3 regions of the Photorhabdus stackebrandtii genome follow, and region 3 is predicted to be linked to each of the others. Evidence: predicted binding sites of a transcription regulator. Region 3 holds the regulator's gene; each other region holds the start of a gene.
The links. Region 3 encodes PurR, which represses purine synthesis genes. Its sites were predicted from a motif close to CANGCAAACGTTTGCNTG; they were not measured.

Region 1 (7,594 bases), on a different contig from region 3:
GGGTTTTTCTGTTAAAATAATAACTGCTTCGTTAACATCAGGAAATGGAAGGTCGTAAACTTGGCAGGCTAAAAGCCCTTTTATGTCTTCGCAAAAATTTGCCCTAGTGATATATTGGCAGTTCCCCTCTTTTTTTTCAAAGTTTGTTGGGACACATGTTGCTGCAAAAAGTGAGGAACTATACTTTTCACGTAATTCGCTATACCCTGAGGTAACAAAAACTTGCTCAGTTTCACAAAATAGGCTTTCTTTATTAATTGGTACAATTTCACCATTATTCAAAATCTCAAAATACACTCTGAGTTTCCCTAGCTGGTCTTCTCTTTCGTAGGAGTATCCTTTTTCTATAGTGCATAGTACTTTTCGTTCGTTTGTTTGCATCTTGTTTCTCGTTGGCTTAAGTATATGTCTGAAAATGAATCATAACATATCGTAAAATATATTCACCTATGATTTAATTTAATCCGAATTGATTTATTGAGTTCTTAGTTTGTTGGTTGAAAATATCTAACTACAATCGATAAAATGAATGACTATATTATTCATTGAAGTGTAAAACGGAATAATTAAGCATTCATTTTATAAAAAAGTGCCAATGTATTTTAGGACTGGAAATGTTCCTTAATCACTGCACAGATTATTCTTTGTCATAATTCCACCGTCTGGTGAAGTATAGCCGAGGCAACCGAGAATGGTGTCATATAGCTCAACATGGCGATAGGTATTACCTGTTTTGGCCTGTGTTCTGAGGTTTTCAAAAGCCTGAGCATTATTTTGGGCATCCAGGAATTTATCTGATGCCCAAACTATCAATGGTACACGGAATTGTTCCGGTGGTGCTATATGACGTGGTGTGCCGTGCAGATGGGTATCATCGCTGATCGATTCGCCGTGGTCTGAGGCGTAAAATACCAGCGCTTTTTTATCCCGTACTTGGTCGATAACGTTTTTGATAAAGTAATCGGTGTATAAGATGCTGTTATCAAATGCGTTGAGGAGATGTTCTTTGCTACAGTCATCATCAACGTTCATGCATTCCGGCTGATATTTAGCAAAGCTGCGCGGATAACGTTGTGAATATAGATAGTGAGAGCCTTTAGTATGTAAAATAACCAGATGTTTGCCGTTTGGATGATGTTCTAGTGATTCTTTTAATTCATTAATTAACATCATATCGTCAACGGGTTTACCGTCGTTGCGGCTCTCAGAAGCGATCAGTTCACGGAAAGCAAAATTGTCCACGCCGGTCTTGTTATAAAACCAGACTTCACTTTGCATTGAGAAAAGTTCTGAGCTGAATCCCAATTTATGCATAACTGAGAATATGTTTTGTTCTTTCAGTGTGCGCTGGTCGTTATTTTTGGTGCCGCCTTCGCGTACAAACATACAGCGTAGGGAAAGTTTAGTGGCGGTGTCGCAGGATTCACCACGGAATGCGACTAGGTTTGGTTCTTTGCTCATAAGCGGGGTTGTATCGCGCTCATATCCCAATATTCCCATATGATCCCAACGTGCAGTTTCACCAATGATAAATATGACGTAGGTATCATTAATTCCTTGTGGAGCGACATAAGTGAACTTTTGTGTCGGATCAAACAGTTCATTCTGATTCAGATATTCGTCTGTCGCAGTAGTAATATATAACCCAAGCGCAGTCAGCCAGTTAGAAGGTAAGTAAGAGTGCGCAATCACACCGCCATAGCTTGGCATATCGACATTATTGAGCTCGTCATTAGCTTTTTGCTGAGTGTTTATCCAATTCAGCGGAGCCCATACTAGTAATGCAGCCATCAGCATGATTGTCAGTGATTTTATTCGCTGGCCGGGCACTCGCAGTTGTTCAAGTAGAGTATTGTGTAAATTACCCGACCAGATAAGCAATAATGGCAAGATACTGAGCAAAATTAGCCAGATAATAAAGTTGTAACCAACAACTTCAACGGATAAATCAATATCTGTAGTCAAAACTGAAACAATAATGCCGTAGCCAATGACGACATTAAAGAAGGTCATGTAATAGCTGGCGGCAACCGAGAATAGAACTAATAAGCTGGCAGTGATACGGTAGAACCAGCGTCCACCTAAGGAAAGAAGACGTAACAGAAAAAAGGTAAATAGAACAATGGCGAGAGCTTTAATACTGCTGGTAATCAACTTAGACGTGTGAATACCAACATGAATCTCTTTAAAATGACGATAAAAAACTGATAGATTGAGAAAAATACCGATATAAATCGCCAGTAATAGCGCTTGTATGGGATGTGATAGAGATTTTATTTTTTTCATTAGCTTAGGGAAACCTTAGTAAACTTAATTTGAAAAATGAGGAAATCCTATAGATCATTCATTACTTCATGAATATTTGTGGTTATTTACAATTCTAGCCCCTTCATTTTTTTCATCAGCTCATCATCAGCACATTTGTACATAGAGCATCTTTAATTACTGCGCTTATTTTTTGCAGATTGTCCTGACAAACGACAGTAAAAGCTATTAGTATTGAGACAATGATCACTCGGATTGATAACTATTTTCAGGAAAATATTAATGTTACATGTACTGACATGGACTGATCTGTTTATTTGTATTTTTGCTGTTTTTTTTGCTTACCTGGTTTTTGGTATGGCTGGGTTTGGTTCTGCACTTATTGCCAGCCCGATTTTGGCGCTTTATATCCCTGTAGCGAAAATTGTTCCTCTACTTGCGTTGATAGATTTAACCGCCGCAGTGATTAATGTTGTCAGAGATGGCAGAAGAGCCGAGTTTAGTGAGATCAGATTCATTGTTCCGTTAATGATTATCGGTAGTTTGATTGGTGCAGCCATTTTATTGATGACCCGGGCCGATGTTCTGGTCCTGGTGTTAGGATTATTTGTTGTTTTCTATTCACTTTATTCATTATTTTCTGGTAAAGCTTACCGTCAATTCCCGGTTAAAGCGGCGATTCCGTTTGGTTTGGGGGGAGGTATTTTCAGCGCATTATTTGGTAGTGGTGGTTTTCTTTATGCCATCTATTTGGCCGGGCGGATACCCGATAAGGAAGCTTTTCGGATGACTCAGACGACTTTAATTGGTTTCAGTACCTTGACAAGAGTGATTATTTTTGTTGTCTTGGGTATTTATCTGGATAGTTCATTCTTGTTATTAATACTGGTATTTATCCCAGCCATGTTGTTGGGAATTTATTTTGGCCGCCAGATGACACTGAAAATTTCCAGACAAACATTCCTGATGTTTATCAATATTATTGTGCTGGTTTCGGGGTTAATGCTGATATATCGTTACATATTTACCTTTTGAAATAGTAACTAATAAAAATTTATTTGTTTCATATAATATCATTAATTTGTTATTTTCGATTCATTTCTCATTTATTTTCTCTGTTTTTTGCTAGATGGATGGGCAGAAGTAAATGAATAGTCGTCGTTACAGAAATAGCCGTTTCTTCGCCATTTTTGCTATTTGCCCATGGAGACCAGCGTAAATCCGTCGCACAGACGGTTGCAGCCTGAGAAGTGGGAAGCCTCGCCGTTTACGGCGGGGAGCAGTCACTCTCTCAAATTTTAACAAGGAATATTTATGCCCGAAGTAAATTTCAGACAGATTGATGTCTTTACCTCCCAACTTTTCAAAGGCAATCCAGTGGCGGTTGTGATGGATGCGCACGAACTTTCCACTGAACAAATGCAGTCGATCGCGAACTGGATGAACCTTTCTGAAACCACGTTTGTTCTGCCTAGTGAAAATCCCCTGGCTGACTACTGCGTACGTATCTTTACTCCGAGTAGTGAGCTACCTTTCGCAGGACATCCCACAATTGGCACAGCTTACGCTCTACTAGAGGCTGGCATTATTGAGGCCCATGATGGTCGTGTTGTCCAGGAGTGTGGGGCTGGCTTGATTAACCTGACTGTCACAACGAAGCCGTCTGGTAATATTTCTGTCGCTTTTGAATTGCCTGAGCCTGTTATTACTCCTCTCTCGATAGAACAGATCGAGCGCTTGGAATGTATTCTGGGATGCCCATTTGATCGCAGTTTGACACCCGCGCTGGTTGACGTGGGGGCAAGGTGGATCGTAGCGCAAACAAGAAATATTGAAACGCTACTGCACATGCGACCGGATTACACGAAACTACAGGAGCATGATCGGGATATGAATGTCACCGGTAGCTGTATTTACGGGGTGTATCCTGACATGAAAAACATGCAGATAGAAGTCAGGTCATTTGCCCCGGCGTGCGGCGTCAATGAAGATCCGGTTTGCGGGAGTGGTAATGGAAGTGTGGCGGCATTTATACGCTATCATCGTGTCAATGTTCCGGCTGATGGAATGATATTGTCATCTCAGGGGCGGATTCTGGGGCGTGACGGTAAGCTTGAACTCCATTTTGCAGACGGGAAAATCACTGTCGGCGGTAGCGCAGTAACCTGTATCACTGGGATCATCAAGTACTGATTATTATGCCGCCGCTGTAAGGGCGGCGGCAGTTTATCCTTTCAGGAGCAGAAGCGATGTCCCAACAGAACACTGCCGTTCGCTCTACCTCACATAAAGAGAGATTTCCTGGCTATTATTTTTTCCGAGCCGGAAAAACGCTATGACGCTGCGCAGCGTAGAGCTGGCACCGGAATCGATTATGAAAGACGATTCGTTGTTTGCAAGCAGCAGTTCAGCATCTGGATCTGGTACCAGCAATGCGTCGGTGTACTACAACGCATTGCTGGACGTGCCTAATCAAAATAATAAGCTGCGTATCGCCATGACAGCACAAGTATCGCTGTTGTACAGTGAGATCGAGAATACGCTATTGATCCAGCTGCTGGTGGTGAAGACTAACCCTGGCCATAAGCAGCAGGTACAAGTGCTGGGTGAAGATTCAGACTGTTAACTAGCTTGCTGATGGCTACCTTTGGCGCGAAATTAATCAGCATGTGAATGTGAGCTCCCCGTTGAACTCCTTCAGTTCGATTTTAAACTGTCTGCATACGCCTCGCATAAGCGCTTCCAGTGTTGTGAGGTGCTCATTGCTGAATACCTGACCCCGATATTTTGTGATGAAAATAAGATGAGCGTGCATCATGAATACACAGTGCCGACCTGTTCGCATTTCATTCATAGACTAACTTTGATTTTATGATAATGCAGACCAAAACACTCTCTGTCCGGGTTAAGGACAAGCATGTGAAGCTCTTGCGCCTTAACAGGCAGATTTTTTGTGCTAAAATAATACTGTTAACTCTTGATTCCTACACCATGATCACCGGATAATCTTTCGCCTCAAATTCTCTCGTCGTTTTTTATTCTGAAAGCCAAACGATTGCTTTTATGGTTTGTTAAACCGATTGGTGCAATATTTATTATTGTTATTAAGTAAGGTAATCGTTTTCGTTTGGCAGGAAGCGGAGAAATACATGAATATAATGCAGGGGAACAACATGATGTCCGGCACTCAGGCACCAGCTAAATGCAAGCTGGATAAGTATTTTAAATTGACCGAACGAGGAACAACGGTACGCCGTGAAATTCTGGCAGGGCTCACGACGTTCCTGGCGATGGTTTACTCAGTCATCGTTGTTCCGGGTATGTTGGGGCAGGCCGGGTTTCCTCATACTGCTGTCTTTATTGCAACTTGTTTGGTTGCCGGTTTTGGTTCTTTGCTGATGGGGCTTTGGGCTAACTTGCCAATGGCAATTGGTTGTGCAATTTCATTGACTGCATTTACTGCTTTTAGTTTAGTTTTAGGGCAGCAAATAACGATTCCGGTTGCGCTCGGTGCGGTATTCCTGATGGGCTGTTTGTTTACTGTGATTTCGGTTACCGGTATTCGCTCCTGGATTTTGCGTAATATACCCATGGGGATTGCGCATGGTGCCGGGATTGGCATTGGGCTGTTTTTGTTACTGATTGCGTCAAATGGTGTTGGTCTGGTCATTAAGAACCCGTTGGAAGGTCTGCCTGTTGCTTTGGGTTCGTTCACCTCTTTTCCAGTTATGATGACTTTGTTTGGTCTGGCAGTTATTTTTGGACTGGAAAAATTGAAAGTTCCAGGTGGTGTGTTGCTGGTGATTGTGGTGATTTCTGTTATCGGGTTGATTTTTGATCCGGCGGTGAAATATCAAGGGTTCTTTAAAGTACCCAGCCTGGGAGATGACGGCCTGTCTTTGATTTTTAGTATGGATATTATGGGGGCTTTGCAGCCGATTGTATTACCCAGTGTGCTGGCATTGGTAATGACCGCCGTATTTGATGCAACCGGTACAATCCGCGCAGTGGCAGGGCAAGCGAATCTGTTGGATAAGGGCGGGCAGATTATTAATGGCGGTAAAGCGCTGACTGCCGATTCTGTCAGTAGTATTTTTGCTGGTGCTATCGGTGCCTCTCCGGCGGCAGTATATATCGAATCAGCGGCGGGTACCGCAGCAGGGGGTAAAACAGGTTTAACTGCAACGGTTGTCGGTATCCTGTTCTTGTTAATTTTGTTCCTTTCTCCACTTTCATATCTTGTACCGGCGTATGCGACTGCGCCGGCGCTGATGTATGTTGGTTTGCTGATGCTGAGTAATGTCAGAAAGCTGGACTTCGATGATTTTGTTGGAGCGATGTCTGGTATGCTCTGTGCGGTCTTTATTGTTCTGACTTGCAATATTGTTACCGGTATTATGCTGGGTTTCGGTTCTTTGGTTATTGGACGTGTCTGTTCCGGCGAATGGCGTAAGTTGAATGTCGGTACAGTAATGATCACGATCACTTTGGTAGTATTTTATGCTGGTGATTGGGCTATTTGATTGATTAAAAAGTGCGTAAGGTGTGTCTATGCTGGCGCACTTTGCCATTTCTTGCGATTACTTTTAAATTCTTAATTATTTCACCGCTATTTATCTGATTCGTTTACAATATTCCTGCAATTCTTTCGGATACAACTCAGCATGTATCTACCTTTTTCGATTGATTCAGTTATTTTAGCATTAAAATCTATTCTCACGGTTTTTGTTTTGGCGGGAAGAAAAGAGTCTCAATCTGTATATCAACGGTTCTCAGGTAAATTGTAAGGGCAACATGGAAATATTCTTTACTATTCTGATTTTGATTTTGGTGGTTTCAGTCTCTGGTGTTTTGGCTAAGGTGATTCCGTTTCGCATACCTCTGCCGTTAATGCAAATTGCAATGGGTGCATTGCTGGCCTTGCCGCATTTTGGCTTACATGTGACTTTCGATCCTGAGCTGTTTCTTGTCCTGTTAATCCCTCCTTTGTTATTTGTTGATGGTTGGAAAACGCCAACCAGAGAATTTTTCCAGTACGGAAGGGAAATTTTCATATTGATGCTGGTATTGGTGTTGGTGACTGTTATCGGTATTGGTTATCTGATTTACTGGCTGATGCCAGGCATTCCATTAATTGCTGCCTTTGCCCTTGCTGCCGTCCTATCACCAACGGATGCGGTGGCGTTATCATCCATTGTCGGAAAAGGGCGCATGCCTAAGCGTATGATGAGTGTGATGGAAGGGGAAGCGTTGATGAATGATGCTTCCGGCCTGGTAGCCTTAAAGTTCGCTGTAGCGATAGCGATGGGAACGATGGTATTTACTGTTA
Region 2 (7,594 bases), on a different contig from region 3:
TTCAGCGCCATAGTGCACCGCATTGGAGTAGAGATTATCAATAACCCGCATTAATAGTGTCGGTTCTGCCCAACAAATATCAGTATTAAGCTGAATTTCTGTCTGAATATTCTTTGATCTCGCCGGTAAACTATGTGATAAAGCCACTTCATCAACAATTTCCCGTAAAGAAACCTGCTGTTGTTCCGTCGGACTATCTGCCAGTTTACGGTTATAATCCAATAATTGCTCGATCAATTGCTGTAAATGTTTACTACTATTATCAAGAATCGCAACGACTTCTTGCTGATCAGCGGTTAATGGGCCAGCAACTTCATCGGCCAACAATTCTGTCCCTTCCCGCATACTTGCCAGCGGTGTTTTCAGTTCATGAGAGATATGACGCAAAAACTCATGGCGCTGTGATTCCAGCCAGGCCAACCGTTCACTGAGCCAGACAATCCGCTGAGCCAGGGAACGAAGTTCTCTTGGCCCCGGAAAAGAATCTATACGAACCCCCAATGATCGCCCTTCTCCCAATCGGTTAATCATTCGTTCAATACCTTTGACCGGCCCGATAATCATACGGGTAAATAACGCGACCAGTAATGCGCTAAGTAGAAACAAAATAAGACTCTGCCAGCCAAAAAATTGACCTTTATCAGCAATATCTCTCTGTAGCTGTTCTCCCCGGCTGAAAATAACATCACGGGTGGCCTGTACCATCTGACTATTGGCATCAGAGAATTGCTCAAGTAATTGAGCGGCGGGCTCGGTGGGTTCACTATTGAAACAAGTGATTTTGGTTAGTTGCAACAATAAGTTGTCAAGCGTCTTGATGTACTGCTGATCATCAAGTATCGCCATCTGATCTTTCAGCATTTTAGCGTATTGCCGATATTGCTTTTGGTAGAGGTTTTCCAGCGTTTTATCCCCCAACACACAATATTGGCGGTAACTGCGTTCCATCTCCAGCGCAATACCCGTCATCGCCTCACTGCGGCGGGCATCAGCCAATGTGGTACGGTTTATATCAGCCGCTTTCTCACTGAGCTGATCAAGACTTTGATAAGCTTGATAAGCCAAAACCAATAACGGCAATAACACCAGCCAGAAAGCCATGACAACTAATTGGCGCAATGAGCGCGGAAACAAACGCCATTTTTTCAAGGAAATCATCTCGTAGCCTGTCAGTACACTAATGCTAACCGACAGAAGGGCAGATAGAAAAACCTGTCGGCTGATAAATTTTACCTGTTACTGAAAAATATAGTCAGGACGCGAACAATCAACAATGGCGCAGGCAGAAACCTGGAATTATGATGGCGGGATAATAGTTTTTGCTACTACCCCGCCAGTGAGGATAACGCATGCCTGCTGTTTTTATCTACAGTCAAACATAGGTTGGTGCCTCACTCCACGTGTCGCCCGATGTTTGATAAGGCCTGAAAGCGATATCACTAAGTTGGACGGTAGGCACCTTACTCTGGCATCATTCGATAGTTTATGTGGTATATCTCCACCCTACTGTGGACCGACATAAGAAGTTGAATGAGCAACTGTGCTAACTTAATGCATGTTACGTGCCAATGTTAAAATTAAAATCATAATAAATTGTTTTTATTATAAAAAATAAAAAACTTAACGTTTCAGCTACCAAATACCTTGTTTTTGGCATAAATAAAATTTGTTTTCTGTCGCCAATTACAGACACCTAAAATCATGAAAACAAAAATAGATATAAATCAAATAATTAAATGTCTCCTTTTTGAGACATTCATAATGGTGTTTGTCGGGTAATTGAGACAATAGAAAAACAGGGCCTGAATTCCCAAGAATTTCCGATACAAGATTTTACATTTGAATAATTAGCACTAGTATCATACTAAATACACGGCAGAGCTTACCCCAAGCACTGATCCAATATTGCCTACTTAGGGACTGACCTTCTGAAATTTCATTAACAAAAAGGGCGAGCAATTTCTATTCACCCTTTTCGTATCAGTTGAGAATATCCTTCAACTGCTGTGGCTTAAAACCCTATTTACTTACGTTACAGTACTACCCTAACTGCTTACGAGCATTACGGAAAATCCGCATCCACGGGCCATCTTCATTCCACTCCTCTGGATGCCAAGAGTTATTCACAGTGCGGGATACCCTTTCAGGATGGGGCATCATCACGGTTGCCCGCCCATCAAGGCTGGTGACTGCGGTGATACCATTCACTGAACCATTGGGGTTAGCCGGGTAGTTTTCCGTGATCTGACCATAGTTGTTCACGTAACGCAGAGCCACTAACTGGTTGCTTTCAAGCATCTTAAGATGCTGGCTATCGCGGAATTCCACTTGCCCTTCACCATGAGAAACAGCAATCGGCATACGTGAACCCATCATATCTCTCAGGAAGAGTGACGGGCTGTCAGTAATTTCCACCAAACTGAAACGAGCTTCAAAACGTTCTGAGCGGTTACGGACAAAACGTGGCCAATGTTCCGCACCTGGGATCAATTCCCGCAGGTTAGACAGCATCTGGCAACCATTACAAACACCGAGCGACAGCGTATCAGGCCGTATAAAGAAAGCCGCAAATTCATCACGAACACGTTCATTGAACAAAATTGATTTCGCCCAACCTTCACCTGCACCCAGCACGTCACCGTAAGAGAAGCCACCACAAGCAACCAGTGTCTGAAACTGATCTAATCCAGTACGTCCAGACAACAAATCACTCATGTGCACATCAATAGCTTCAAAACCTGCCCGGTGGAATGCGGCGGCCATTTCTACATGAGAGTTAACACCCTGCTCACGCAGGACAGCCACTTTCGGCCTTACTTGCTGCAAAATGTAAGGCGCTGCAATATCTTCTGAAATGTCAAAAGTCAGTTTTACATTCAGTCCAGGATCTTGATTATCCCGTTTGGCCTGATGCTCCTGATCTGCACACTCTGGATTATCACGCAAACGCTGCATTTGCCATGTGGTTTCGGCCCACCATAGACGCAGAGTACTGCGATTCTGACGATATGCTTCGGTATTGCCGCTGAAGATAACAAAATCATCACCTGCTTTGGCCTTACCCAGATAATGCACACAATCAGCTAGCCCATGTCCTGCCAGAAGTTTTTCAACAAACGCTTTATCAGATGCACGAATCTGAACCACAGCACCCAACTCTTCCGTAAACAGCGCAGCCAGAATGTCTTCATCAAACACACTGATATCAGCTTCAATGCCACAATGACCGGCAAAAGCCATTTCAGCCAGCGTTACCAGCAAACCACCGTCAGAACGGTCGTGATAGGCCAGCAATTTCTGTTCTGCAATCAATTGCTGAATCGCATTGAAAAACCCAGCCAATTGTTCAGCACTACGTACATCAGCAGTTTTGTTGCCAAGCTGGCGGTAAACCTGTGCCAACGCGGTACCGCCCAATGTGTTCTTCCCTTGCCCCAAATCGATTAACAGCAACGCATTATCGTCATCAGTGGAAAGCTCAGGCGTTACTGTACGACGCACATCTTCCACCCGGGCAAAGGCCGTAATAACCAGCGATAAAGGTGAAATCATTTCACGCTCTTCACCTTGGTCATTCCAACGGGTTTTCATCGACATGGAATCTTTACCCACAGGAATAGTCAGCCCCAGAGCAGGACACAACTCTTCACCCACAGCTTTAACAGCCGCATACAAACCGGCATCCTCCCCAGGATGACCCGCAGCAGACATCCAGTTAGCTGAAAGCTTGATACGTTTTAAATCCTGGATATAAGCGGAAGCGATGTTAGTTAAAGCTTCACCGACAGCCATACGGGCGGAAGCGGCAAAATCCAGCAGAGCGACTGGCGCACGTTCACCTATAGACATCGCTTCACCATAGTAGCTATCAAGGCTGGCGGTAGTCACAGCACAATCTGCTACCGGGATCTGCCACGGCCCCACCATCTGATCTCGGGAAACCATGCCAGTCACAGTGCGATCGCCTATCGTTATCAGGAATGTTTTTTCCGCCACAGCCGGCAAGTGCATAATGCGCTTAACAGCCTCTGCCAGATTGATATCCCGGCGCTCCAGGCTTTCACCATCGGCTTTTAATGTACTGACATTACGCAACATTTTTGGCGTTTTACCCAGCAGCACATCCAGCGGCATATCGATTGGCTGGTTATCAAAGTGTTCATCATTCAGCAGCAAATGACGCTCTTCTGTCGCCTCACCGACAACGGCATAAGGCGCCCGCTCACGCTGGCAAATCTCTTCAAACAGAGGAAGCTGTTCCGGCGCAACAGCCAATACATAACGCTCCTGAGATTCATTACACCAAACTTCCAGTGGACTCATTCCCGGCTCATCATTAAGAATTTTACGTAATTCAAACCGCCCACCGCACCCCCCATCACTCACCAGCTCGGGCATGGCATTGGACAACCCACCAGCACCGACATCATGAATGAACAGAATCGGGTTGTTTTCACCCAATTGCCAACAGCGATCAATCACCTCCTGACAACGGCGTTCCATTTCCGGGTTATCACGTTGAACAGAAGCAAAATCCAGATCAGCATCAGATTGACCAGATGCCATAGAAGATGCCGCACCACCGCCCAAACCAATGTTCATAGACGGTCCGCCAAGCACAATTAATTTGGCGCCAACAGAAATTTCACCCTTTTTGACATGCTCATCACGGATATTACCCATCCCACCCGCCAGCATGATGGGTTTGTGGTAGCCACGTAATTCACTGCCGTTATGGCTGTTTACTTTTTCTTCATAGGTACGAAAATAACCCAGCAGCGCCGGACGACCAAATTCGTTATTAAATGCCGCACCGCCCAGAGGACCTTCAGTCATGATATCCAAGGCGCTGACGATCCGATCCGGTTTACCGAAATCCTCTTCCCACGGCTGTTCAAAACCCGGTATCCGCAAATTGGATACCGAAAATCCCACCAGCCCGGCTTTTGGCTTGGCACCTCGACCCGTCGCGCCTTCATCGCGGATTTCTCCACCAGAACCTGTCGATGCCCCCGGCCACGGGGAAATTGCGGTTGGATGATTATGCGTTTCAACTTTCATCAGGATATGGGCCTGCTCCTGATGATAATCATATGAACCGTCTTGCGCACCGGCAAAGAAACGGCCAACAGCAGATCCCTCCATCACAGCGGCGTTATCTTTATAAGCTGACAGAACATAATCAGGTGTCTGCTCATAGGTATTTTTAATCATTTTGAACAGTGACTTTGGCTGTTCCTGACCATCAATAATCCAGTCAGCATTAAATATTTTATGGCGACAATGCTCTGAATTAGCCTGAGCAAACATATAAAGTTCAACATCAGTTGGATTACGTTCCAGTTTCTGGAAAGCGCCCATCAGATAATCAATCTCATCCGGGGCCAACGCCAATCCAAGTTCAATATTGGCTTTCTCTAACGCACTACGCCCCGCTTGCAGAATATCAATACGTTTTAACGGAGCGGGGTGCTGATGAGAAAATAATTTCTCCGCCTGTTCCAATTGAGTAAAAACCGTTTCCATCATCCGGTCATGCAACAACGCCGACAGCGTTTGCCATTGTGCATCACTCATTTCATCACACTGAACGTAGTAAGCCAGACCACGCTCCAAACGCACAACCTGAGACAGGCCACAATTATGAGCAATATTGGTTGCTTTCGAAGACCACGGGGAAATGGTCCCCGGACGGGGAGTAATTAACAGTAACGCACCTTGTGGTTCGTGTTCAGCCAGAGAAGGTCCATATTTTAATAATCGTTGTAATTTTGCTGAATCAGCATCACTCAAAGGTGCTTTAATTTCAGCGAAATGAACATATTCCGCATAAATATCATTGACCGGAAGTTGCTGTTCCTGACACACAGAAAGGAGCTTGGTGATACGAAATGCCGATAAAGCGGGTGAGCCACGCAGAATTTCCATAGTAATACATTCTCTCATCTTAGAAGCAAAGCCTGACTGATGCCTCAGGGGGAAACGAGCACATTATAGAGGATTGCGGTCAGCGACGAAACCGTTTGCGTGACGATTATAAATGCTAATTATCTTATTTCCAGGTTATGCAAATGGTATCAATTAAGTTGCGCCGCAAGTTTTTGTTCCGCAAAATGCTCAATCACTGGAAATTTAGCCATGATAATATAACGCGTTTTTGCACCACACCATACCGCGTTACACAGAGATAACCGTTTGAATAATATAAAAATAAATTATTTCGTTATCATTGTTATCGCTCTTTTTTCTGCCGCAATTATCAGTCTGAACATCAGTTGGCCGAATAAACAGCAGGAGCAGATTAACAGGATCATGACCAGAGGAGAGCTACGGATCAGCACAATCAGCTCACCTCTGATCCATCTTACAAGTAAAAAAGAACCAAATGGGTTTGATTACGAACTGGCGAAACGCTTTGCCGATTATCTTGGCGTTAAATTGGAAATTAAATTCAGAACCAATTTCAACCAATTATTTGATGATCTGGAAAAGGGTGATGCTGATTTTTTGGCTGCCGGTCTTACCTATAATGAGGAGAGACTGGAGCAAACCCGCACTGGCCCAGCTTACTATTCTGTTTCTCAACAACTGATTTACCGCAAAGGGACCCCACGTCCCCGCTCTTTTAAGGATTTAAAAGGCAAATTGCTGGTCACTTCCGGTTCAGCTCATGTCAGCACACTGAAAAAGATGAAAGAAGAGTCTTATCCAGAACTTGAATGGGATGAGACACAGCAATACAACACCCGGGAATTACTGGAGCTGGTATCAGAGGGCAAACTGGACTACACCTTGGGCGACTCTATCAATGTCGCATTGCAACAGCGTACTCACCCTAATCTGGCCATCGCTTTTGATATCAGTGAAGATAATCCCCTGACGTGGTACTTAAAACGTATCGATGATTACAGCCTTTATGCCGCCATGCTGGATTTTTTCAGCCAGATGACGGAAGAAGATGTGATGCCGCGGCTGGAAGAGAAATATTTTGGTCATGTCGGCTCATTTGATTATTTCGATACACTCTCTTTTCTCAGTGCCATTGAACATGTTCTGCCTATTTATCAACCACTATTTGAAAAATACTCCGGTGATATCAGTTGGCAACTACTGGCTGCAATTGCCTGGCAGGAATCTCACTGGGACCCGCTGGCAACCTCTCCCACGGGTGTGCGTGGCCTGATGATGTTAACCAGCCCAACGGCTAAAGGATTAGGTGTTGTTGATCGTCTTGATCCAGAAGAAAGTATTAAGGGAGGCGCAATCTATTTGCAAAATCTGATGAAACGACTACCTGAAAATATCCCTAAAGATGAGCGCATCTGGTTTGCACTGGCAGCTTACAATATGGGTTATGGACATATGCTAGATGCCCGCAAACTGACAGCATCACAGAAAGGAAATCCCGATAGTTGGCTTGATGTCAAAAAACGGATTCCACTATTAAGCCAGAAAAAATATTATACAAATACCACCTATGGCTATGCCCGTGGACATGAAGCTTATCGCTATGTCGAGAATATCCGCCGTTATCAGCTTAGTCTAGTTGGCTATTTACAAGCCAAAGAAAACCGGAAGAAATTAATTTCCCAAA
Region 3 (7,594 bases):
TTTATCAAGTTGAGCCTGTTCTAATGTTTCTGCTTGTTTCCAATATCCGCAGGAATATTGCATATAAGGGTCAAGCATGCGGGTAAAAAGATCATTGCCTAAATCATAATGTTTATGACCGACAATCCATGATCGTTTTGGAGTTTGTAAATTACGTAAGCGGGTTATTGCGATTTTCAGTGTATCTTTGAAATTACTGGGAATTTTATTTTCTAATCCAGCACGTAAAATGCGATAAAAGAAAATATCTAACCGCTCACAATCCCACCAGCCATCCATATAACTTTCACCTAATCCCATTGAACCCTGTTGTAAAACTCTTTTATAGAAATCAGGGTTTTTTACCTGGATATCATAGGGATTGTGACCATTAATCTGAACCCCTGCTTCTTGTAGCATTTCATTGGCAATTCGCTGCCAGAAATTAGTGACGATTTTTTGGTTTTCAATGTGCGATGAACTCATATACTCTCCAAGGTTAGGGTGATGGAATATTGAGGGGGGTTCGTTTTAGCTAACAAAGCAGAATGCGAGGGAGCAAAATGCAAAAAGTAGCAAAGAATTAAAGCGAGAAACCCTAAAAATGACTAATCCATAAACTTAATCGGGGCCATCATTGCTCCTGAAAACCTCAAATTCAGGTTATTTATAATAAGGAGCTTGTATGAGTATAAAAGCGGAAAGTTGTTTCATCAATTAATAAATAAAGACTGTAATTAATTGATAATTAACAGTCTTTATTGAAGTAATGATTTGATTAATATCAGGAATGTTTTTCAACAGATTGAATACAGCTATCAGCTTTTTTTTTCCACTGTATAAAATATCCTAATGCCATCAGAATAACGGTAGAAGCCATGACAGTGGTTGTCGATATAAGCGGATTGTTAATAAATGCTGAAACAATCAGGCTGGCAATAAAACAGAGCCCTAATTGGAGCGTGTTTTGCAATGCGGCGGCTTTTCCACTGTCTTGTGGGTAAGCGGATAAAGCATTAGCGACTGCAATTGGATATGAAGCACCATTCATAGCGGCCATAAAACAGAAAGGGACCAGAATCGTGAACATAGTTGGTTCGCTGAATTTTGCGATTAAATACAGCACAATCATGCTGACAGCATAGCCAACCAACAGATAAGGGAAAACAACTTCACTTCTTATTTTGGTCAAGATACTGCGGCACCCATAACCACCGGCCATAAAGGCTAATGTTTGTGGCACGTAACTCAAACCGATGTCGTTTGGGCTATAGCCCATATTACCGAGAATAAAAGGTGAACCTGTTAGCCAGGCGAAAAAACCAGCGCTGCATGATGCAAATATCAGGACGTTGCCACTGAACACCGGCGATTTTAGTAACGTAAAGAAAGATACATGGCTTTTCTGCGTTTCAGTCTCACTCTTTTTTTTGCGGTTTTCTTGCAGAAATAGAGTAGGCAACAGCAGTAATAATGTAATTGCCAGTAATACCAGGAAAATGATGCGCCAGCCGCCATGTTGTAACAGCCAGGCCCCTATCAAAGGCGCCAGGGCGGGGGAAAGTGCGACCAGGGGCATGATCGTGGCAAAAACGCGTTTGGTATGGTTGGCATCATAACGATCAATAACTAATGCTTGCCATGAAACCGCGGCTGAACAAACACCTATGGCTTGGATAAAACGCAAAACTAAAAGTTGCGTGGCGTCTGTTATCCAAAGCATACCCAGACAGCCAACAGAAAACATTGATAACCCGGTGATAATAATAGGCTTTCTTCCAAAGCGATCTGAAAGAGGCCCCCACAAAAGTTGAGCAAAGGCAAAACCTGCAAGAAAGATGCTCAGGCTGGCACTGATTGCTCCCGCCGATGTGCCCAATTCTTGTTGCATAGGGCCGAATGCCGGTAGATACATATCAATAGCCAGATAACCCAGCATACTCAAGCCTGCAAGGTAGAACATGAACTGACTTGAGTTTTTCATTTGATTACTCTCTTTGGATATCATGATTGAAATAACTTGCTGTGAATAGGTAGATAAGAATATTTGTACATATTCTATATGCCGTGATTTTTACTTGTGAAACGGTAATATTTGGATAATGCTATGAAAAAAATTGAAAGGTAAAATTATGTGGTCAGAATATTCACTTGAAGTTGTGGATGCTGTTGCCAGAACGGGAAGTTTTAGTGCTGCTGCAACGGAACTTCACCGCGTCCCTTCTGCGATCAGTTATACCGTAAGGCAGCTGGAAGAGTGGCTTGCCGTCCCGTTGTTTGAACGTCGTCATCGGGATGTGGAATTAACTGAATCAGGCAGTATTTTTATCAAAGAGGCTCGCGCTGTTATCAAAAAAATGATTGACACGCGTCATCAGTGCCAACAGGTTGCAAATGGCTGGAGAGGGCAGTTCAGTATTGCGATTGACCGGGTTGTTAAACCAGAACGCAGTCGTCAGCTTATTCTTGATTTTTATCACCATTTTCCTGATATAGAGCTGTTTATTCATCAGGAAGTATTCAATGGTGTATGGGACGCGCTGGTGGATGGCCGGGTTGATGTTGCAATTGGGGCCACCCGGGTAGCGCCGGTAGGGGAAAGGTACAGTTTCAGGGATATGGGGTTTATGCCCTGGCTGTGTGTCGTCAGTACGGGTCATGCTTTAACTCAGCTGACGGGTCTACTGTCTGATGATCAAATGCGACCTTATCCTAGCTTGTGTCTTGAGGATACATCCCGCAATTTACCGAAGCGTGATACCTGGACTCTGGATAATCAGCGCAGGCTGGTGGTACCTGATTGGGAGTCTGGTCTGGCTTGTCTGAATGAGGGTTTATGTGTGGGAATGGTCCCGAAGCATAGGGCAATGCCACTGATCCGGCAGAAGAAACTGGAAGCATTGGAATTAGAGCAGCCTTTGCCAGATAGCCCATGTTGTTTGACATGGGTGCAAAATAGCCATTCTCCGGCATTAAGTTGGCTTCTTGGTTATCTCGGCGATAGTGAAACTCTTAATGCTGAATGGCTTCAGGATGAATAGGGAGGATTAACGGCGATAGTCGATAAATGGGCCATCTGTGACAGAACGCCGTTCAACCAAACGTGGATGTACTTCAATAGTTTGTGCATCTTCACGTTTACTGACTATTCTGTCCAGTAACATAGAAAATGCCATTTGCCCCAGACGTTCTTTTGGCTGATGGATAGTTGTCAATGCTGGAGAGAAATAGCGGGCGTTGCGTATATTGTCGTAACCGATCACAGAAATATCCTGTGGGACGCGTAATCCTAATTCATCAGCAGCACAAATAGCCCCCATTGCCATCACATCGCCACCACAGAAAACTGCGGTCGGACGCTGTTTTTGATTCAGAATTTGATGCATGGCTTTGTAGCCCGATTCTGGTTCAAAATCCCCTTGAACAATCCACTCTTCTCTGATTGGAATACTGGCTTCTTTTAATGCTTTTAAGAACCCCTGATGACGGCCACCACCGGTGTTTCGTGCTAAGGGACCAGGGATCGCACCAATATCACGATGACCACGCTCAATAAGATAGCGACCAGCCAGATAACCGCCGTGGAATGCGTTATCAATAATAGTATCAGTGAAATCACCTCTGGCTTGTCCCCAATCCATGACGACCATGGGAATATGGCGATAATCTTCCAACATTCCCAACAACTGTTCCGGGTATTCTGAACACATCACCAGCAATCCATCCACCCGTTTTTGTGCCAGCATGGCCAGATAGGCTTTCTGTTTATCAATGTTATTGTGTGAGTTACACAAAATCAGCGTATAGCCTTTGCTATAACAACTGTTTTCAACGGCTTCAATGACTTCAGCAAAATAGGGGGCTTCGCTGGATGTTGCCAGTAATCCGATCGATTTTGTATGGTTAACTTTCAGACTGCGAGCAACGGCACTGGGTGAATAACTCAATTCTTTGATAGCAGCCCAAACGGCGGCCTTGGTATCTTCGGCGACGAAACGGGTTTTATTAATAACATGGGATACGGTAGTGGTTGAAACGCCAGCGTGTTTAGCCACATCTTTGATCGTTGCCATGAGATGAAAGACTCCTGACCTTTTGGTCTAAATTTAAAACTCTTTGTTAATTGTTTGCCAGTATCTTTATACATTAGGGTGTCTGCTGGCAATAAATTAGCGATAAATCCTGAATTTTGTCTGATCTGGCTCAAAAGTGAAAGCAATAATCAATGTTATAAAATACAGGGTAATCGCTATTTTATGTTTTTTCCTTAATGTTAAGGATAATTAACCATGTTAACTGAATGGTATTTGTGGTTATAGACTTCTATTCTGAGGGGGATCGATGAATACCGATTTGAAGCTTGGCTTATTTACTGCGGTGAGCACGTTGGTGATGATTGCCATTTTTGCCGCTGTTTGCGTGATCTTTGCCTGATGTTTTGAATTGATTAGGTGATGTAAAAATTGGGTTTTATATTGAAAGGAAAGAGGGCAGGCAGCTTCAATGGCTTATCTGCCCTTTGAATATAACAGTCAAAAAGAGACCATCTGTTCAAGGATAAGAAAATATCAGGATGCATATTAGTGAAAGAAAATGGTATTCTCCGCCAATATTGTGACGATGTTGGTTTAAAGGAAATAAAAATGACGACTATTGATAAGATTGAGCGCCAAATTAAAGAGAACCCGATTCTGCTGTATATGAAAGGCTCTCCTAAATTACCAAATTGTGGATTTTCTGCACAGGCTGTTCAGGCTTTATCTGCATGTGGTGAACGTTTTGCTTATGTAGATATTTTGCAAAATCCCGATATTCGTGCAGAATTGCCAAAATATGCTAATTGGCCAACTTTTCCTCAGCTTTGGGTTGAGGGGGAGTTGATAGGTGGATGCGATATTATTATTGAAATGTATCAACGAGGTGAGCTACAAACATTAATTAAAGAGACCGCTGATAAATATCGCTCTCAAGACGAAAACGCAACAGAATAATTTTTAAATTAGCGACAGGCTATTGTGCTATCTCCCCATATGTAGATATATGGGGGTTTTTGTTATTGCTTAAATTTCAATTTGATTATATTAATCTTATAGTTAGCTATAAGTCTATCCGGTTTTTTCTTCTTCTGCTGTTGCTAATGGCCAACCACCAAGTTGTTTCCAGCGATTAACCATTTCACAGAATAATTCAGCGGTGCGCTCAGTATCATATAAGGCGCTGTGAGCCTGAGTATTGTCGAATGGGATCCCGGCTGTAGCACAGGCTTTTGCTAAAATCGTTTGTCCTAATACCAGACCGCCTAAAGCAGCTGTATCAAAAGTCGCAAATGGATGAAACGGATTCCGCTTCAGTCTGGCGCGTTCTGCGCCAGCCATAACAAAGCTATGATCAAAGTTAGCATTGTGCGCAACAATAATGGCCCGGCTGCAATGATTGTTTTTTATCCCTTTACGGACCATTTTAAAAATAGCGTGTAAAGCTTCATATTCGCTTACTGCGCCACGTAGCGGATTTGATGGATCGATGCCGGTAAACTCTAGGGCTGCTGGTTCAAGATTTGCTCCCTCAAATGGCTCAATATGGAAATGAAGTGATTCACTGGGCACCAGCCAACCTTGATCATCCATCTCCAGTGTGATGGCGGCAATTTCAAGTAACGCGTCTGTTTTGGCATTAAAGCCGCCAGTTTCAACATCAATAACGACAGGGTAATAACCTCGAAAACGTCCACTAAGGACGTTTGGCTCTTTTTTATCAAACATCAGATTGAGTTACCCAGGGCGTTGCTGGCATTTTTATTTTCAATAAGTTCAATTTTGTAACCGTCTGGATCTTCAACGAAAGCAATAATGGTTGTTCCACCTTTTACCGGGCCGGCTTCACGGGTAATGTCACCCCCCGCTTTGCGGATACATTCGCAAGTGGCTGCGACATCATCAACACCCAATGCTATGTGACCAAAGGCCTCTCCCATTGCATAATGGTCAACTCCCCAGTTATAAGTTAACTCGATCACCGCCCCTTCGCTTTCATCTGTGTAGCCAACGAAGGCGAGTGAGTACTTATATTCTGTATTCTCACTGACGCGCAGCAGGCGCATTCCTAATACTTTAGTGTAAAAGTCGATGGAGCGTTGTAGATCACCTACGCGGATCATGGTATGGAGTAAGCGCATAATTACCTCTAATTTAATGGTTTTCTCAGTATTTTTGTGCGGCAGGCCGCACAAAAACTACTAACTATAACGTGTCTTACGGTTACAGTTCAATTTATCCATAATTATAATTTATTCTCATCTGGGTTTATAATTAAATATAGCATGTGAATTGTATAGGAAACGGGATGTGATGGTCGAGCAACTAGAGTTCTTTGCTATTCCCAGTCCTTGTCGAGGAATTTGTCAGGCTAATGAGCGGGGCTTTTGTTTGGGATGTTATCGCAGTCGGGAAGAAAGATTTAATTGGATGAAAATGTCAGATGGACAAAAGCGTGAAGTATTGAGATTGTGCCGGCAAAGATATTTACGTGCAGTGAGAGCACAAAATCAGACAGATGAAGAATTGCCTGAGCAGCCATCCCTATTTTAATTAGAAAATTTTGAGGTTATTAGAGTTAACAATTCAATGATTTACTTATATAGGGTTATATTTTTGGCAAAGTTATAAATGTTCTACTATAATTTAAGGTGTTTTGTTTGTTATTTTTTTATTTATTGCTCAATGGGATGACTAACAGTTTTTATTTTAAATGTTTTTATAACTTTATGTTTTAAATGGAATTTTAAGTTTGATTGTGTGACAAATGTAAAATAAAAACAACATTAATGTAAAAATAGATAGCTTAGCATTTAGATGACAGCTATCCTTATAGTACTTGGAATAAAGTATTGAATGATATTTATTGGTTTCTATTTGTTTGTATTCATAGTTCTGATAGTTTTTGTGTTAAAAATATTGTATGTTAATTGTTTTGTTCTGAATTGAATTTAAGTTTAGTTGTTCTTGGTTATAGTTACCTGAATTAGTTAGTTACTAAGAGTTTACTGTGATTACACAGAAGTTATATATACTTTTTTAAGGCTAATTAGCCTGATTTAGAAAAATTTGGCTGTTATGTTTAGTAGGCTAGTTATTTAAGGAGGGACAATTGGAATCTACATTGGGATCAGATCTGGCACGGTTAGTCCGTATTTGGCGTGCTTTAATTGACTATCGTTTAAAGCCGTTGGAATTAACTCAGACTCATTGGGTAACGTTATACAATATTAGCCGGTTACCTCAGGAGCAATCTCAGATACAGTTGGCGAAAGCTATCGGTATCGAACAACCATCTTTAGTCAGGACATTAGATCAGCTTGAGGAAAAAAGACTTATCACCCGGCATACTTGTGCCAATGATCGTCGTGCAAAAAGAATCAAGCTGACTGAAGACTCTGCGTCGGTTATTAGGGAGCTAGATGGTGTTATTGAATCGACAAGAAATGAGATTCTGGAAGGTATTTCACGCGAGGAACTTGCTTTTCTTTCCACTTTAGTTCAGAAACTAGAGCAAAATATTATCCAATTACAGAGTAGATAGTAATGACGATATCCATGAAATGCTAACCAGATGAAAG

Region 1: C5470_RS13585 (NCS2 family permease) is a predicted target of PurR. The motif match lies at 5,376-5,393, and genes of this name have one in related genera.
Region 2: purL (phosphoribosylformylglycinamidine synthase) is a predicted target of PurR. The motif match lies at 6,013-6,030, and genes of this name have one in related genera.

Annotation. Positions count from the first base shown of each region.
Region 1 covers NZ_PUJV01000015.1:28,165-35,758, reverse strand. The annotation lists gene C5470_RS13615 (hypothetical protein) at 1-381, opposite strand, end outside; gene eptB (kdo(2)-lipid A phosphoethanolamine 7''-transferase) at 622-2,286, opposite strand; gene C5470_RS13605 (sulfite exporter TauE/SafE family protein) at 2,548-3,300, shown strand; gene C5470_RS13600 (PhzF family phenazine biosynthesis protein) at 3,580-4,458, shown strand; partial or broken gene C5470_RS13595 (efflux transporter periplasmic adaptor subunit) at 4,576-4,879, shown strand; partial or broken gene tnpA (IS200/IS605 family transposase) at 4,881-5,119, opposite strand; gene C5470_RS13585 (NCS2 family permease) at 5,442-6,788, shown strand; gene C5470_RS13580 (Na+/H+ antiporter) at 7,060-7,594, shown strand, end outside.
Region 2 covers NZ_PUJV01000025.1:10,691-18,284, forward strand. The annotation lists gene C5470_RS17125 (sensor histidine kinase) at 1-1,158, opposite strand, end outside; gene purL (phosphoribosylformylglycinamidine synthase) at 2,041-5,928, opposite strand; gene mltF (membrane-bound lytic murein transglycosylase MltF) at 6,196-7,594, shown strand, end outside.
Region 3 covers NZ_PUJV01000003.1:45,668-53,261, forward strand. The annotation lists gene cfa (cyclopropane fatty acyl phospholipid synthase) at 1-465, opposite strand, end outside; gene punC (purine nucleoside transporter PunC) at 764-1,963, opposite strand; gene punR (DNA-binding transcriptional activator PunR) at 2,112-3,020, shown strand; gene purR (HTH-type transcriptional repressor PurR) at 3,027-4,052, opposite strand; gene C5470_RS03325 (Grx4 family monothiol glutaredoxin) at 4,623-4,970, shown strand; gene rnt (ribonuclease T) at 5,085-5,741, opposite strand; gene gloA (lactoylglutathione lyase) at 5,741-6,154, opposite strand; gene C5470_RS03340 (DUF1289 domain-containing protein) at 6,327-6,566, shown strand; gene slyA (transcriptional regulator SlyA) at 7,126-7,557, shown strand.